Regions from separate parts of the Undibacterium sp. GrIS 1.8 genome, predicted to be linked through region 2. Evidence: predicted binding sites of a transcription regulator. Region 2 holds the regulator's gene; the other holds the start of a gene.
What was found. The regulator LexA, encoded in region 2, represses DNA repair genes until DNA is damaged. The targets are predictions, from matches to a motif close to ACTGTATNNNNATACAGT.
Positions count from the first base shown of each region.

Region 1: the regulator LexA is predicted to act here: its motif matches at 2,977-2,994, upstream of dinB (DNA polymerase IV).

Region 1 covers NZ_JBEONQ010000032.1:20,724-28,515, reverse strand. The annotation lists gene AAKU64_RS15190 (PAS domain-containing protein) at 1-2,071, opposite strand, end outside; gene AAKU64_RS15185 (thioredoxin family protein) at 2,204-2,665, opposite strand; gene dinB (DNA polymerase IV) at 3,079-4,155, shown strand; gene AAKU64_RS15175 (substrate-binding periplasmic protein) at 4,340-5,113, opposite strand; gene AAKU64_RS15170 (chloride channel protein) at 5,331-6,671, opposite strand; gene AAKU64_RS15165 (MarR family winged helix-turn-helix transcriptional regulator) at 6,808-7,383, shown strand; gene AAKU64_RS15160 (DUF3106 domain-containing protein) at 7,552-7,792, shown strand, end outside.
Region 2 covers NZ_JBEONQ010000034.1:39,404-47,195, reverse strand. The annotation lists gene AAKU64_RS15730 (DUF47 domain-containing protein) at 1-84, opposite strand, end outside; gene AAKU64_RS15725 (replicative DNA helicase) at 175-1,563, opposite strand; gene rplI (50S ribosomal protein L9) at 1,828-2,280, opposite strand; gene rpsR (30S ribosomal protein S18) at 2,308-2,592, opposite strand; gene priB (primosomal replication protein N) at 2,602-2,901, opposite strand; gene rpsF (30S ribosomal protein S6) at 2,932-3,300, opposite strand; gene lexA (transcriptional repressor LexA) at 3,566-4,240, shown strand; gene lon (endopeptidase La) at 4,634-7,048, opposite strand; gene clpX (ATP-dependent Clp protease ATP-binding subunit ClpX) at 7,257-7,792, opposite strand, start outside.

The DNA.
Region 1 (7,792 bases), on a different contig from region 2:
GGCGGTCATGGTCGGCCAAGATCCATGCGCTGCTGACAGCGGTACTAAATTGCAGGCTGACTTTAAGCGATAAGGCATAGGCCGCATTGGCTTCTATTGCGCTGTTAATGAGCGCAAGCAAATCGACAGGTTCTTCTTTAAAACGCATTTTACCGGACACCAATTTGTCCATATCCAGAATGTCGTTGACTAGACCAATCAGGCGAAAACTATTGCTATGCGCGATTTTAATCAGTTGCGCCGCTTTTGCTGGCAAGACGCCAGCCACACCTGCATCCAGCAAACCCAAGGAGCCGCGGATGGATGTTAGCGGTGTACGCAACTCGTGACTGACGACAGAGATAAATTCCGACTTCAGTTTATTAATGCGATGCCGTTCGCTGATGTCTTCCAGCATCCAGACAGCACCGCGCACATAATTTTCTGCCGGTAGGGCGCGCCCTGCTATGCGTGCCAAAAACGTTTCCCCGGTAATTCTTTTTACGGTCCATTCCAGCTCTACCCGTTCGTCCGCGATTAACTGCGGTATGACGCGTTGGCCAAAGGCTTGATAATCCTCTTCACCGCAATATAAGAAGCTGGTTTTAACGCCGATCATCGCTTGTGCATCTGGAAAATTACACAGTTCTGCCAGCGCCTGATTAGCGAGGATGATCACACCGTCGCTGACGAACATAATGCCAACAGGGGCGTTGTTGATCAAAATATCTAACTCACGCGCCAGCAGTTTGTAGCGGTCTTTACTGGCTTGCAGTAATTCTTGATTGATGCGCAAAGTCTCTTCGCTGACTTTTTGCTCGGTGATATCAATATGCGTGCCTTGCATGCGCAACGCGTGACCCTGCTTATCGCGCTCCACCACCCGGCCGCGTGACATGATCCATTTCCACTCACCGGACTTCGTTCTTTGCCGGAATTCGGCATGGTAATCCGTGAGCGGAATACTTTTACCTTGCGCATCAAATTGCTCTGGTGCGCGTAAGTGGTTACGCAAGGCTTGCTTGAGTTGTGAGATATCTTCAGGATGTACGCCGACCTGAGCGAAGTTGCCCCAGAGCTGCTGAAATTCTGCATATTCTTCCGGCTCATAGCCCAGCATCCTGGCGTACTCAATACTGAATTTGGTTTCTCCCGTTTGCACATTCACATCGTACAAACCCTGATTCGCCGCCTCCAGAATTAAGCGTATTTGTAGCTCGGCATTTTGCGCGCGCTGCTCTGCTTGTTTGCGCTCGGTAATGTCATTGAGGTAGCCATGCCAGAGTATGCTGCCATCGCTTAATTTTTCTGGCGTTGCGTCGCCGACGTACCAGCGCTCTTCTTCAACCACGCCAACCACACGATATTCTTGATGCCAGGGGGTGAGCATAGTGGCAGAAATATGCCCAGCCTCTCGCACTTTCATTAGATCATCGGGATGTATTTTGGCAATTACGATGCTTGCGTCATAGCGAATTTGTTCCGCAGTTACGCCATAAATAGCCGTGACTGCATCACTGACATAAGGATAACAACTACGCCCATCTGGAAAGCGCTGATATTGATAGAACATACCAGGCAGCTGCCGCGAAAAGTTAGATAACAAGGTATGGCTTTGTTTGAGCTGATCAGTCAGGCGGTGATTCTCGGTGATATCGCTGACCAGACCGATCATGCGTGCCGGCTGGCCATCGATGGTACGTTCTACCAGCGTACCGCGAGAGCGTAACCACTTCCAGTTACCATCACGGCATCGCAGGCGATGCTCGTGTTCGTATTGAGGAATTTCACCCTCCAGATATAACCTGGTCGCACGCATGGCTTCTTGCGCATCATCGGGATGCAGCCGGTCTATCCACTCATTGATGTGATTACCCAGCTCGTGTTCGGCATAACCCAGAATCTGTTTATAACTACGGGAAAAAAATGCCTCGTTGGTGAGTAAATTCCAATCCCATAAACTATCGCCCACTGCCTCCAGCAAAGTCCGCAATGAACTCGCGCTCACCAGTACACCGGTTTGTAACGATGTGCTGGTGGCGTTGGCGGCGGCCTCGCTTGATTCTGACAACGGGTCCAGACGATTGGGCATAGTGAGTTGAGTAAGGAATCAAGTAATGCGGTCAGTCATTTAAGGTGCCAACTAAGCTGTCATTTAAGCTGTCATTTCAGGCGCCAATAAAACGTATTTGTCTTTGAGCTGCCGGACAAATTCAAATACGATTTAGTTTGAAACCTGATTAAAAAAATCGTAAATGCCTTGGTCGCTCATCTTGCGCGCATTCGACAATTCGCCGCCTTTGCTCGCATACACCAGGCTGTTGTCAGCCTTTAAAACTACTGCCGCAGGAATACCTTTTTTGATCGGATTTTCGTACTGTTTTGCGATCTCCAGATTTTTATCAAACTGACCTACATCCACTTTGACCAATACAAATTTACTGGCGATCAGCGCGGCATTTTGACCTTTGATCGATTTGTCCAGTTCTAAACAATCTTTGCACCAGTTAGCGCCAAAAATCACCAGCACTTTTTTATTTGTCGCCTGCGCTGTTGCCAGAGCTTTGTTAATGTTGGCCTGCGCATCGGCGGTTTCGTCATAGGGTTGATAAGTGGCAGCAGCGCTGACGCCAAGCGTAGCAAAAGACAGGCTGAGACCAAAACAAAATGCGAGTAATTTTTTCATGAGAGTCCTCAAATAACACTGCAAAATTAGCGAGGTCAGCTACATCAGCGAAACCAGCCTAACAGCGCAGCTTGAATTGATTAAATTAATTGAACGAAATAGACAGGATCGGCAAAGCTCTCCGGTCAGACATCATGACGCAAATACCGGAATTTGTCATGGACAGGATGGACGCTGAAACAATTATGGTAGATGCTTAAAATTACAGCAACTTAAAGCGCTGACTTAGAGCAAAGATAGGCGCTGTTTTGTATGCGAGTACGTTGATAGCAGGCTCACTCAAATACTGATTTTATATACTGATGTTACATACTGATTTTATATACAGTATTTTCTTTTAAATGGATTAAAATACCTCAACGCTTGTCAGCAATAATCTCAGTAACAGCTTCAGTAATCACTTCGATAACATCATGTCCACCGCCCAGCGAAAAATTATCCATTGCGATTGTGATTGCTTTTATGCCGCAATAGAAATGCGGGACGATCCGCATCTGCGCGATAAGCCGCTGGCCGTTGGCGGCAGAGCAGATCAGCGCGGTGTGGTGGCGACTTGCAATTACGAGGCGCGGCGTTTTGGCGTGCGCTCAGCGATGCCGACCTCATTGGCGTTACGGCGCTGCCCTGATTTAATCGTGCTGCCACCAACGATGGAGAAATACCGTATCGCATCTAAAGCGATTTTGGCAATTTATCGTGACTACACCGACTTGGTCGAACCTTTATCACTGGATGAAGCGTATCTGGATGTGAGCGATTGCACGCAGCACAAAGGGAGTGCGACCCTGATTGCGCAAGAGATACGGGCGCGGATTGCAGCCACGGTGGGCATCACAGCCTCCGCCGGTGTGGCGGCGAATAAATTTCTCGCCAAAATCGCCAGCGACTGGAATAAGCCAGACGGTCAGTTTGTGGTCTTGCCAGAAGACGCAGATAGTTTTGTGGCGGAGCTACCGGTTGCCAAATTATTTGGTGTGGGCAAAGTCACGGCTGCCAAATTACATGGTCTGGGTGTGCAATATTGCCGAGATTTACGTAGCTGGTCCTTACCCGATTTGCAGCAACACTTTGGCAAGCTTGGCTATAACTTGTACCAGCTTTGTCGCGGCATTGATCATCGTAGTGTCTGCCCGGACAGCGAGCGGAAATCGGTCAGCGTAGAAGAAACCTACGCCCAGGATTTACCCGATCTGGCCGCTTGCCAAACAGAATTGCCTGCCTTATTTGCGATGTTGGTAGCGAGGATGAAACGAGTGCAAGCGGAGGACTACATACATAAGTTGTACGTCAAAATCCGCTTTGCCGATTTTCACCAGACTACCGCAGAATGTCGTGGCAGCAGCTTGGATGAAAGTAGTTTTGTCAGCTTGTTAGAGATCGCATTTGCACGCGGCCAACAACCCGTGCGCTTGCTTGGACTGGGTATGCGTTTAAGCGGCGCGGAGCAAGCGTCAACGACGGAGCAGCAATTGGTTTTGTTTGCGAATTAAATTTCTAAAAATAATATACTACCCGTTAGTATAATTAATTATCCAATTAATTACTGGCCATTAGACCAATTCCAATAAAAATTGGGGGGAGTATATTGATTAATGGGCTTATGACTGTACTAAACAACGGCAAAACAGCCTTCTGGCCAAGCCACATTCAGAGCAGAAAAATTCCCGACATTATCTACTTTTGAGCTGCGTCCAATTGCTGGAAATAGCTGTCTTCTAATTTTTGTGTATCGATTTTATTCAGCGCAAGATTGAAGGCTTTTTGAATTGCCAGCCCGCGCTCGTTGCGCTGAAAACAGATGTGCATAGAAAATTTTGCTAACTCATGAGGATAATATTCGATCCGGTTTTTGTCTGCCTGCAAACTCGGTTCCGACGCCAGCAGCTGATGCAAGACATACTTATCGATCACGATCACATCGACTCTATGCGCTAGCAATTTGCGCAGATTGCTGACATCGGAGGGTGCTGCATCGGTATCCAGCACCCGCTGTTTGACCATGGCATCAAACTCTTCTCCATTAGCGTAATCTTGCACAATACCGATTTTAATACCGCGTAAATCATTGAGCTTAGTCCATTGGAATGGTCGCTCTTTGAGATGCGCAAAACCCACTACGCTATGTCCTAACACGCCAGAAAAGTAGCAAGTTTTTTCGCGCTCTTTTAAGTAAAACGCTGGGAAATAACCCGCGTAATTAGGATCATTTAATCCCGCGTAAACGGTACGACTCCAGGGAGAATAACTAATTTTGGCGTCCATGCCGATTTGACGTGCCGCGACTTTAACGATGCCTGCGGTCAAGCCTTCTTGATGTAAACGTGAGCCTACATAAGGCGCCCACTCCAGACTGGCTAAACGCATCACTGGATTATCCGCGGCAAATATAGGCGACATCCCAAAGGCATACATCAGGATGGCAGTGACAGGAATACATCTGATCTTCAAGGCAATGACTCGGCAAAAGTGATGATGTAGTTTAGCGTAAGTTGTGCGGGTATTGCGCTAAGCTTATTCCTAAGTGTTGTGCTTTGGCAAAACATATATTTACTTCTGGCTCTGTGCTGTCAGAGCAAAAAAACAAGAGTCTTCAAAGTCAGCCAAAAACTATTTTGACTATATTAGTAATACTACGTAGCCTGAGTGAACTCGCTTCAGTAACGTTTTATTCATGTTTAAAAAATCGTGCTGGTAGCGGCAAAAAGCGTTCCGCCAGTTTGTGATAAAGCGGCGTCGGGCAGATGAATTTGGAGATTGCGCTGGCAATCACGGATGCTGACATCAGCGGCACCAACATTTGGTGACTATCCGTCATTTCCATCATGATGATGAATGAGGTCACCGGTGCGCGAGTCACACCAGATAAGTAGGCCGCCATCACCAATAATACGATCGCGCCATGGGTTGCCAAATTGGGGAATAGTGTCGCGATGTTATCGCCAATACCTGCGCCGACGGCGAGTGAGGGCGCGAAGATGCCACCGCTAATGCCGCAAACGGATGAGAGCAAGGTAGCAATCAATTTTGCTATCCCAAAATACCAGGGCAATGTGCCGCTGTCTTCCAACGTTAAGCGGGTAGATTGGTAGCCTGTGCCGAACACTAAGCCATTCGTGTAAATACCAATCAGGGCAACGATTAAACCGCAAACAGCGGCAAATAACAGCGCCCGGTTTCTGAGCAGATTCGCCAGTCGTGGCGGTAATCGTGACGATACTGATATCAATAATTGACTGAACAGACCACCAGCGCCACCGCCGATTATTCCGCATACCAAAATCGCCCAAACACCCGAGCGCCAATCAAGTTCCGCTCCGGTCGATCCAAAGTAGGTGTAATTACCCAGCAAAGATAATGAGATCAGGCCGGAGACGATCACGGTAATCAAAGTCGAGCTGTTCGCACTAAACGCATGCCGTTTACTCAGTTCTTCAATGGCAAACATAATGCCAGCCAGCGGTGTATTAAACGCCGCCGCAATCCCCGCAGCGCCACCCGCTAAAATCAGCGTCCGGCGGGCTTCAGCATTTTGAAAAGGACCACGTCCATAAAACATATGCATGATGGAAGCGCCGATTTGTACGGTGGGGCCCTCGCGCCCGATCGACGCGCCTATCGTCAACCCGCCCAAGGTCAGCAATATTTTTCCTATAGCGATACGCAATGACAGTAACTTGTTATTTTTAGCGGTATCGAGCGTATTAATGGCGGCAACCGTTTGCGGGATACCGCTTCCCTGCGATCCCGGGAAAAAACGCCTGCTCAGGTATGCCAGCAGCGCAAAACCTAGGGGCATAAAAATTAATGGAGAATAAGGCGCGGCTGTCAGTACCCAATTATTTAACTTACTGGCCTGCTCACCACCAAATGCCAAGCCGACGGCCATCGTCCCCACCAGCAAAGGACCTAAAATCCAGGCGGCGCCGCGATGCCAGATATCCACAATTCTAAAAATGAGGCTGGAAGAGAGCACCGGATAGCGCATTCTGAGGCGAGGAAATTGCATAATGGAACCTGTGACGCCTTTGGGTTGGCAGTGAAATAGAAGAGCGATATTTTTCTCAAAAATGACAGAATAAGTTTCGTCAAATTACATTTGTACAAATATAGATATGTTACACTTTAATCGCTGGAGATTTGCAATGACAAAAAAAATTGAACAAAAAAAAGACATCGTGAAAAACGCAGCAAAAGATCTAAAAAAGGTGATGGCGAAAGACAAAGCTAAACATAAACCGGAGGTGGCAGTTAGCGCCAACCTAAGGCTGGAAATTTTAAAAAAGCTTAGAATTGTTATTCGTGCAGCACAACAGCATTCGCTTTGGATAGAAAAACAATGTGGTGTAAACGGTGCGCAGTTATGGATTATTCAAGAGTTACATGAATCGACAGGTCTGCGCGTAGGTGAATTGGCGAAAAGATTGGCCATACATCAAACCACTACCAGCAATTTGTTAGATGGATTAGATAAGCGTGGCTATATCGTTAAGACACGCGATCCAAATGATCAAAGAGCCGTTGTGGTGAATTTGACAGAATCGGGAACTGGCTTACTAATGGCGGCCCCAAAACCTGCCAGAGGTTTGCTACCCGAAGCGCTCTTACAGCTAGACGATCCTTGTCTTGATGACTTGAATAATGGTTTGCAGGGTTTGCTGAACAGTATTGATATTCTGGATGAGGGTTTTGAGTTGTTGCCGCTACCATTTACGATGTAAACATTATTTACATGCTTAAAAGTTTTAAACCTTGCTTTGTTTTAAGTTCTTCACAGAGCATAATTTTTTAGCAGCAAATTACGATTCGACCCATCAATATTTTGATCGTTGAATCGTTCGATAGTTCGATAGTGATTAACCAATCAATCTGGTTCAAGGAGATATCCTATGTCATTGCATCATCTGCGCAGCCCCTTGCTAGTGGCTTTGATGGGATTGTGCTTATCGATATTGCTGGCACATGCAGACGACAAGCTTAATCCAGCTCCTGTTATCAATCCGGCTAAACCAACTGTGCCCGTCAGCCTGCCGGTGCATACACAACCTGACTGGTCCGCGCTTTCTCCCAAACAAAAAGAGGCGCTTGCACCTTTGTTGAGCGAGTGGAAAGGCATTGATGACATCAGAA
Region 2 (7,792 bases):
TTTGGCACCTTTAACGCATAATTCTGCATGCTGGTTAAAGAGCTCAAAAAATTTACCTTCAGTGGGCATCAATCGTCCAAACATATTGTTCTCGCTAGAAGTAAAAATACTGAAATCGCTCCAGATCAAAAAGAAGCATCTGATTAATCTGGATACTGCTAAATAGTCGTACGACTATTCGTTGTCACCGTAAATAGACAGTGAGCCTGTGTAATTATCGAACTTGGTGTATTCACCCAAAAAGGTTAAACGAACGCTACCAATAGGACCATTTCGCTGCTTACCAATAATGATTTCGGCGGTACCTTTATCTGGAGAGTCCGGGTTATAAACCTGATCACGGTAGATAAATAGAATGACGTCAGCATCTTGCTCAATCGCGCCAGACTCTCGCAAATCGGACATTACCGGACGTTTATTCGGCCTTTGCTCCAACGAACGATTGAGCTGAGAGAGTGCGATTACTGGGCACTGCAACTCTTTTGCTAAACCTTTTAAGCTGCGGGAAATTTCGGATATTTCTGTAGCACGGTTTTCACCTGCAGTGTTACCTGACATCAGTTGCAAGTAATCGATGATAATTAACCCCAATTTGCCACATTGACGTGATAAACGACGCGAGCGAGCGCGCAATTCAATTGAACTCAGCGCAGGCGTCTCATCAATATATAACTGCGCGTCGTTCATTTTTTGAATCGCATGGGTCAGGCGCGGCCAATCTTCATCCACCAATCTACCTGTACGCAATCGATGCTGATCCAAGCGACCAACCGAGCCAAGCATACGCATGGCTAATTGAGCCCCACCCATTTCCATCGAAAATACAGCTACTGGCAAACCACTTTCAATTGCGACGTTTTCACCGATATTGATCGAGAACGCCGTTTTACCCATTGATGGGCGACCTGCAACAATGATCAAATCGCCGGGTTGCAAACCGGAAGTCATTCGATCCAGATCCGTAAAGCCCGTTGGCACGCCGGTGATGTCACTAGTGTGATCGCGGTTATACAACTCATCAATTCGCTCAACCACTTGTGTCAGCAAAGGTTGAATAGCAGTGAAGCCTTGAGCGCCACGGGAGCCCTCCTCCGCGATCGCAAAGATTTTTGACTCTGCCTCATCCAGCATTTGCTTTACTTCTTTGCCTTGCGGATTAAAGGCATTACCAGCGATTTCGTCAGATACTGAAATCAATTTGCGCAAGACACCTCGGTCACGCACAATTTCGGCATAACGACGAATATTTGCGGCGGAGGGGGTATTTTGTGCCAGCGCATTTAAATACGTCAAACCACCAGCGTCGTCTGCTTTATTCAGGCCAGTCAGTGCCTCGTAAACGGTAATAACGTCGGCTGGCTTAGTCGCGTTAATCAGCTTAACAATTGCCTGAAAAATAATCCTATGGTCATATCGGTAAAAATCATCCTCGCGGATAAAGTCGGCGATTCTATCCCACGCAGCATTATCTAATAGTAAGCCACCCAAAACAGATTGCTCGGCTTCGATGGAATGTGGTGGGACTCGAATGGAATCTAATTGCGGATCGGAAGGTGCTTTCATGGCGCGCATTATACCTTTTTATTCAATATCGAAATCAACAGAACATGCCTTAATGAAATACATAAATCTGACCATTTATTACTAAGATAACAGGCACAGCCGCTATTAAAAAATAGTAAATACCATTTATGCTGCAAGCTTTAAAATACCAAATTAATTAAATCAATACCTGACTGCCAAGACTAATTGATCGCTCAATCTTAGCGACGTAAACGTTAAAAAGCCGGGCGAACCCGGCTTTTTTAAATACTATGCGACTAAAACTTAAGCGTGCTCGCCCAAGATAGCAACGGTCACATCAACAACTACGTCTGTGTGCAAAGCAACGGCAACAGAATGATCGCCAACGATCTTCAACGGACCTTGTGGCAAACGAATCTGCGCTTTTTCAACAGCAAAACCTTGCTTGGTCAATGCTTCAGCGATGTCGAAGTTGGTTACGGAACCAAACAAACGACCATCAACACCAGACTTTTGCGAGATTTGTACAGTCAAACCAGACAATTTTTCGCCTTGAGCTTGTGCTGCAGCCAAACGTGCTGCTGCTGCTTTTTCCAACTCTGCGCGTTTTGCTTCGAATTCAGCAATCGCTGAAGTTGTAGCACGGCGAGCCATACGTTGTGGGATCAAGAAGTTACGTGCGTAACCGTCTTTAACTTTAACTACATCGCCCAGATTGCCGAGATTAACGACTTTATCAATCAGAATAACTTGCATATTTTTCTCCTAGTACCTTGTCGTCAATTACGCTGTGTGCAAATCAGTGTACGGCAGCAACGCTAAGTAGCGTGCGCGTTTGATCGCTGTGTCGACTTGACGTTGGTACAAAGCTTTAGTACCTGTCAAACGTGCTGGCATGATTTTGCCGTTTTCTTGCACGAAATCTTTCAATGTATCGACGTCTTTGTAGTCAACTTGCGCTACATGTGCGGCTGTAAAGCGGCAGAATTTTTTACGCTTGAACAATGGATTTTGTTGTGGGCGCTTATTTTTCAGTTTGCTTTTGTCAAATTTTTTACCGAATGCCATTTGTGGCTCCTAATCTAGTAAATTTGTCTCGAATTCAGTAATGTGAAATACGAGACTTTTGCTGTTACGGTTCTTGCGCGACAAAAAACCTGTGAATTGCATTACAACACCTAACTCTATTTCCATAAATCGCTTTGAAATTTCTCCTGCGGCTAGCGCATTGATTTCAAAGTCGACTACACGTTGGGCATTTGCTTGCGTTTGCTTAGAGCTATGTATCAGTACCGCAGAGGCTATCGGAATTCCGGCTGGTGTAAAACGCAGCGCCGATTTTTCTACAATGCTGGCAACGACTTTAAGCTGATTCACTGATTTATGTAGCGTCCTCTAACGTGTCAATTATGCTGCTGGCGCTTCTACGCGTTGCGTTTTAGCAGCATCTTCTTTCTGAACAGATTTCATCATTGGAGATGGCGCTGTTTCAGCTTTCTTCATTTTGACTGTGAGGTGGCGCAGAACTGCATCATTGAATTTGAATGCGGTTTCCAACTCAATCAGAGTCTCAGCATCGCACTCAATGTTCATGCAAACATAATGTGCTTTTGCCAGTTTTTGAATCATGTATGCCAATTGACGACGGCCCCAATCTTCAATACGGTGTACTTGACCACTACGTGCAACAACTGTGGCTTTGTAACGCTCGATCATTGCAGGCACTTGCTCGCTTTGATCCGGATGTACGATAAATACGATTTCATAATGACGCATATATTCTCCTTGTGGACAATTTAATAGCCCGCCTCGGCGTCAAGACGAGTGCGGGAAGAGGAAAGCCCACAACTATACTGCACTTTGATAATTTACTCAATAGTTTCAATAGCTTATTACATTTACTGCTACCAATTTATGTGCAACACACCCATTGAGAGGACTTAAAAAAATTTTGAGATGAAAAAGATTTTAGGTTTATACTGTACAAAAATACAGGCTGCATATAAACCCAGTCTCACAACTACACGATTGGAATTCGATCATGCTAAAACTCACCGCTCGCCAAGAACAGATTTTAAATTTAATTAAGGACGCGATCCAAAATACTGGATTTCCGCCAACAAGAGCAGAAATTGCAAATGAATTAGGTTTTCGCTCCACCAATGCAGCGGAAGAGCATTTGCAAGCACTAGCGCGCAAAGGAGTTATTGAAATTGCTCCGGGTACCTCACGCGGCATACGATTGCTTGATTCCATACTAAGCAATGGAAGCACCAAGGCTAGGCCTAACTATATTGCTCAATTAGCGCTACCCCATCCATCACTAATGCAACTTAGTTTGCCGCTAGTTGGCAGAGTAGCGGCAGGATCTCCCATTCTTGCGCAAGAGCATGTGGACACAACCTATCAAGTTGATCCAGCCTTATTTTCAGCTATTCCAGACTACCTGCTCAAAGTGCGTGGTATGTCTATGCGTGACGCCGGTATTTTTGATGGTGATTTGCTTGCAGTAAAAAAATCTAACGAAGCAAAAAATGGACAAATCGTGATTGCCCGTATGGGGGATGATGTTACGGTTAAACGCTATAAAAAATCAGGGAATATGATCGAGCTATTAGCAGAAAATCCTGATTATCCCAATATCAAGATTAATGAACTTGACGAAGACTTTTCACTTGAAGGTTTAGCCGTTGGGCTGGTCAGAGCCTGGACTTAAGTTATGTATTACTAGGTATTGGCAGTATCAGTAAATAAAATAAAAAATTTCATCTGTCACGTCCCAACTCAATCAATATACTCCCCACAATCTTTTTGAAAAACATGATTTTACTCAATTATTGCATGGACAATTAAAATATACTCACCCATAGTATGAACGTACTCCGATTAAATGAATAAAATTTCATGTTTATCGAGCCTACTTTCATCGTCTCGACAAAAGTTAAATTGTCGGTCAATTTAATTTACTATTTTGGTAATAATTTATAAATTAGATAACCCAGAAAATCGATTATGAAAAAAATGGCCGCTAGATAACTAGTGACCATTTTACTTTCTTCAGTTTTAATCAGAGAAAACTATCTGATGAAAACCAAATTTCAGATCAGGCTCAATGCTTTACAACACCACCAACATCGACGCCACCTTCAACTTTAGTGGCCGTAGCAGCTACTAAAACTTCTTCATCAGTCAAAGCAACTGGCTGACGCTCTAAAGCAATTTCTAACACTTTATCTATCCAACGCACTGGAATGATCTCCAGCTTATTTTTGACGTTATCAGGAATCTCAGTTAAATCTTTAGCATTCTCTTCAGGAATTAAAACCGTCTTAATTCCGCCTCGATGCGCTGCCAATAATTTCTCTTTTAGACCACCGATAGGCAATACTTCACCACGCAAGGTAATCTCACCAGTCATCGCTACATCTGCACGTACCGGTATCCCGGTAAAAACAGATACCAGAGCTGTCGTCATAGCAATACCAGCGGAAGGACCATCTTTTGGCGTTGCCCCCTCTGGAACGTGAATATGAATATCACTTTTTTCAAACACATCTGGCTTAATACCCAAGCGCTTCGCACGACTGCGAACTACAGTGCGAGCAGCTTCAATCGACTCCTTCATCACATCACCTAAAGTACCGGTACGTATCACGCCACCCTTACCAGGCATTGCAACTGCTTCAATTGTCAATAAATCGCCGCCGACTTCAGTCCACGCAAGACCAACGACTTGTCCAACCTGGTTATCTTTGACCGCCACACCAAAATCGTAACGACGAACACCCAAAAACTTATCCAGATTTTTTGATGTAATCGTTGCTTTCTTCTCACTCTTTTTAAGTAAGAGCATCTTAACGACTTTGCGACAAATTTTTGATAACTCACGCTCTAAGGAACGTACCCCTGCTTCTCTAGTGTAATAACGAATAATGTCTCGAATAGCACTTTCAGCAACACTGATTTCACCATCCTTCAAACCATTATTTTTAATTTGTTTAGGAAGTAAGTAACGCTGGGCAATGCTAGCTTTTTCGTCTTCGGTATAACCCGACAAACGAATAACCTCCATACGATCCAACAAAGCTGGCGGAATGTTGTATGAATTAGAGGTCGCTACAAACATAACATCTGATAAATCGAAATCAACTTCGATGTAATGATCAGAAAAAGTATGGTTTTGTTCAGGATCTAGCACCTCAAGCAACGCAGAAGACGGGTCGCCACGGAAATCCGCCCCCATTTTATCTACTTCATCCAGTAAAAATAATGGATTACGTACTCCTACTTTCGATAAGCTTTGCAATATCTTACCGGGCATAGAACCAATATAAGTGCGTCGATGACCGCGAATCTCTGCCTCGTCACGAACACCGCCCAACGCCATACGTACAAACTTACGATTAGTAGCACGTGCAATAGATTGACCAAGAGAGGTCTTACCTACACCTGGAGGGCCGACCAAACACAATATTGGCGCTTTCAGTTTGTCAACGCGCTGTTGTACGGCAAGATATTCCAGAATACGCTCTTTGACCTTATCTAAACCAAAATGATCATCTTCCAATACTTTTTCAGCGTTAGTTAAGTCATTGTTTACCTTAGATTTTTTCTTCCAAGGTAAATTAACGATCGTGTCTATATAGTTGCGAACAACAGTTGCCTCAGCAGACATAGGAGACATCATTTTGAGCTTTTTCAACTCATTCATCGCTTTGTTATGCGCTTCTTTCGGCATCTTTGCTGCCAGAATTTTCTTTTCTAACTCATCGATGTCAGCACCTTCATCACCTTCACCGAGTTCTTTTTGAATCGCTTTTACTTGCTCATTCAAATAGTATTCACGCTGAGATTTTTCCATCTGACGCTTAACACGGCCACGGATACGCTTTTCTACTTGCAGAATGTCAAGCTCACCCTCCAATTGACCAAGCAAATGTTCTAAACGTTTGGCAACGCTAAAAATTTCCAGAATGACTTGCTTTTGCTCTAGCTTCAAAGGCAAATGTGCAGCAATTGTATCGGCCAACCGACCCGCATCATCAATTCCTGAAAGTGATGCCAAAATTTCAGGTGGGATTTTTTTATTCAGTTTTACATATTGATCAAATTGCTGAACGATTGCACGGCGCATTGCCTCTACTTCAGAGTCATCACCCTCTTCCGGCGCAACAGGAGTGAGCTCTGCTGTGAAGTGAGACTCTGTTTCAGTAATCTTGTGAATACGTGCACGCTGTGCACCCTCGACCAGCACCTTAACAGTGCCGTCTGGCAATTTCAACATTTGTAAAATATTGGCAATGCAGCCGATTTCGTAAATATCGTCAGCAGATGGCTCATCTTTTGCTGCAGCTTTTTGTGCCGCCAACATGATGCTCTTACCCTGCTCCATTGCTGCTTCCAAAGCTTTAATGGACTTTGGACGCCCCACAAATAAAGGAATAACCATGTGTGGAAACACAACCACATCGCGCAGTGGCAACAAAGGCAATTCGGTTTGTTCAGTAATTATAGAAGTTGTCATGGCGCACCTTATTCAAAATTTCTAGTATATAGATTGGCGCACTAGGCTAAATCTCAAGCCCGTCATCCGAAAAACAATAAAAAAAGCCACTCAGAGAGAAACTCCGGGTAGCTTTTCGATTGAAGCTCAATTTTATTGTGTAATTAATTGTACTGCTTATTCCAAATATCGTGGATCAATTATGACATTCACCCACAATTTTAAAGGATTAAGATTTTATACCTGACACCTTCGGTTGCTCGTCGTAAATCAGCAAAGGTTTTGCGCCATTGGTAATAGTATTTTCATCAATAACCACTTTAGAAACATTTTGCTCGCTAGGCAAATCATACATGACATCTAGCAACGCGTGCTCAAGAATAGATCTTAAGCCTCGTGCACCTGTTTTACGTGCGATTGCTTTTTTTGCAATTGCTTGCAAAGCTGCGGGCCTGATTTCAAGCTCAGCACCCTCCATTTCAAGCAATTTAGAATATTGCTTGATCAGCGCATTCTTCGGCTCGACCAAGATTTGAATTAATGCCGTCTCATCAAGCTCGTTGAGAGTTGCAATTACAGGCAAACGACCAACAAGCTCAGGGATCAAACCAAAACGAATCAAATCTTGCGGTTCTGCATCTTGCATAACTTGGCTAGCACTCTTCTCTGCCTGACTTTTCACGCTAGCAGAAAATCCTATGCCGCTGCGTTCAGAGCGGTCAGAAATAATCTTAGCCAAACCATCAAATGCACCGCCGCAAATAA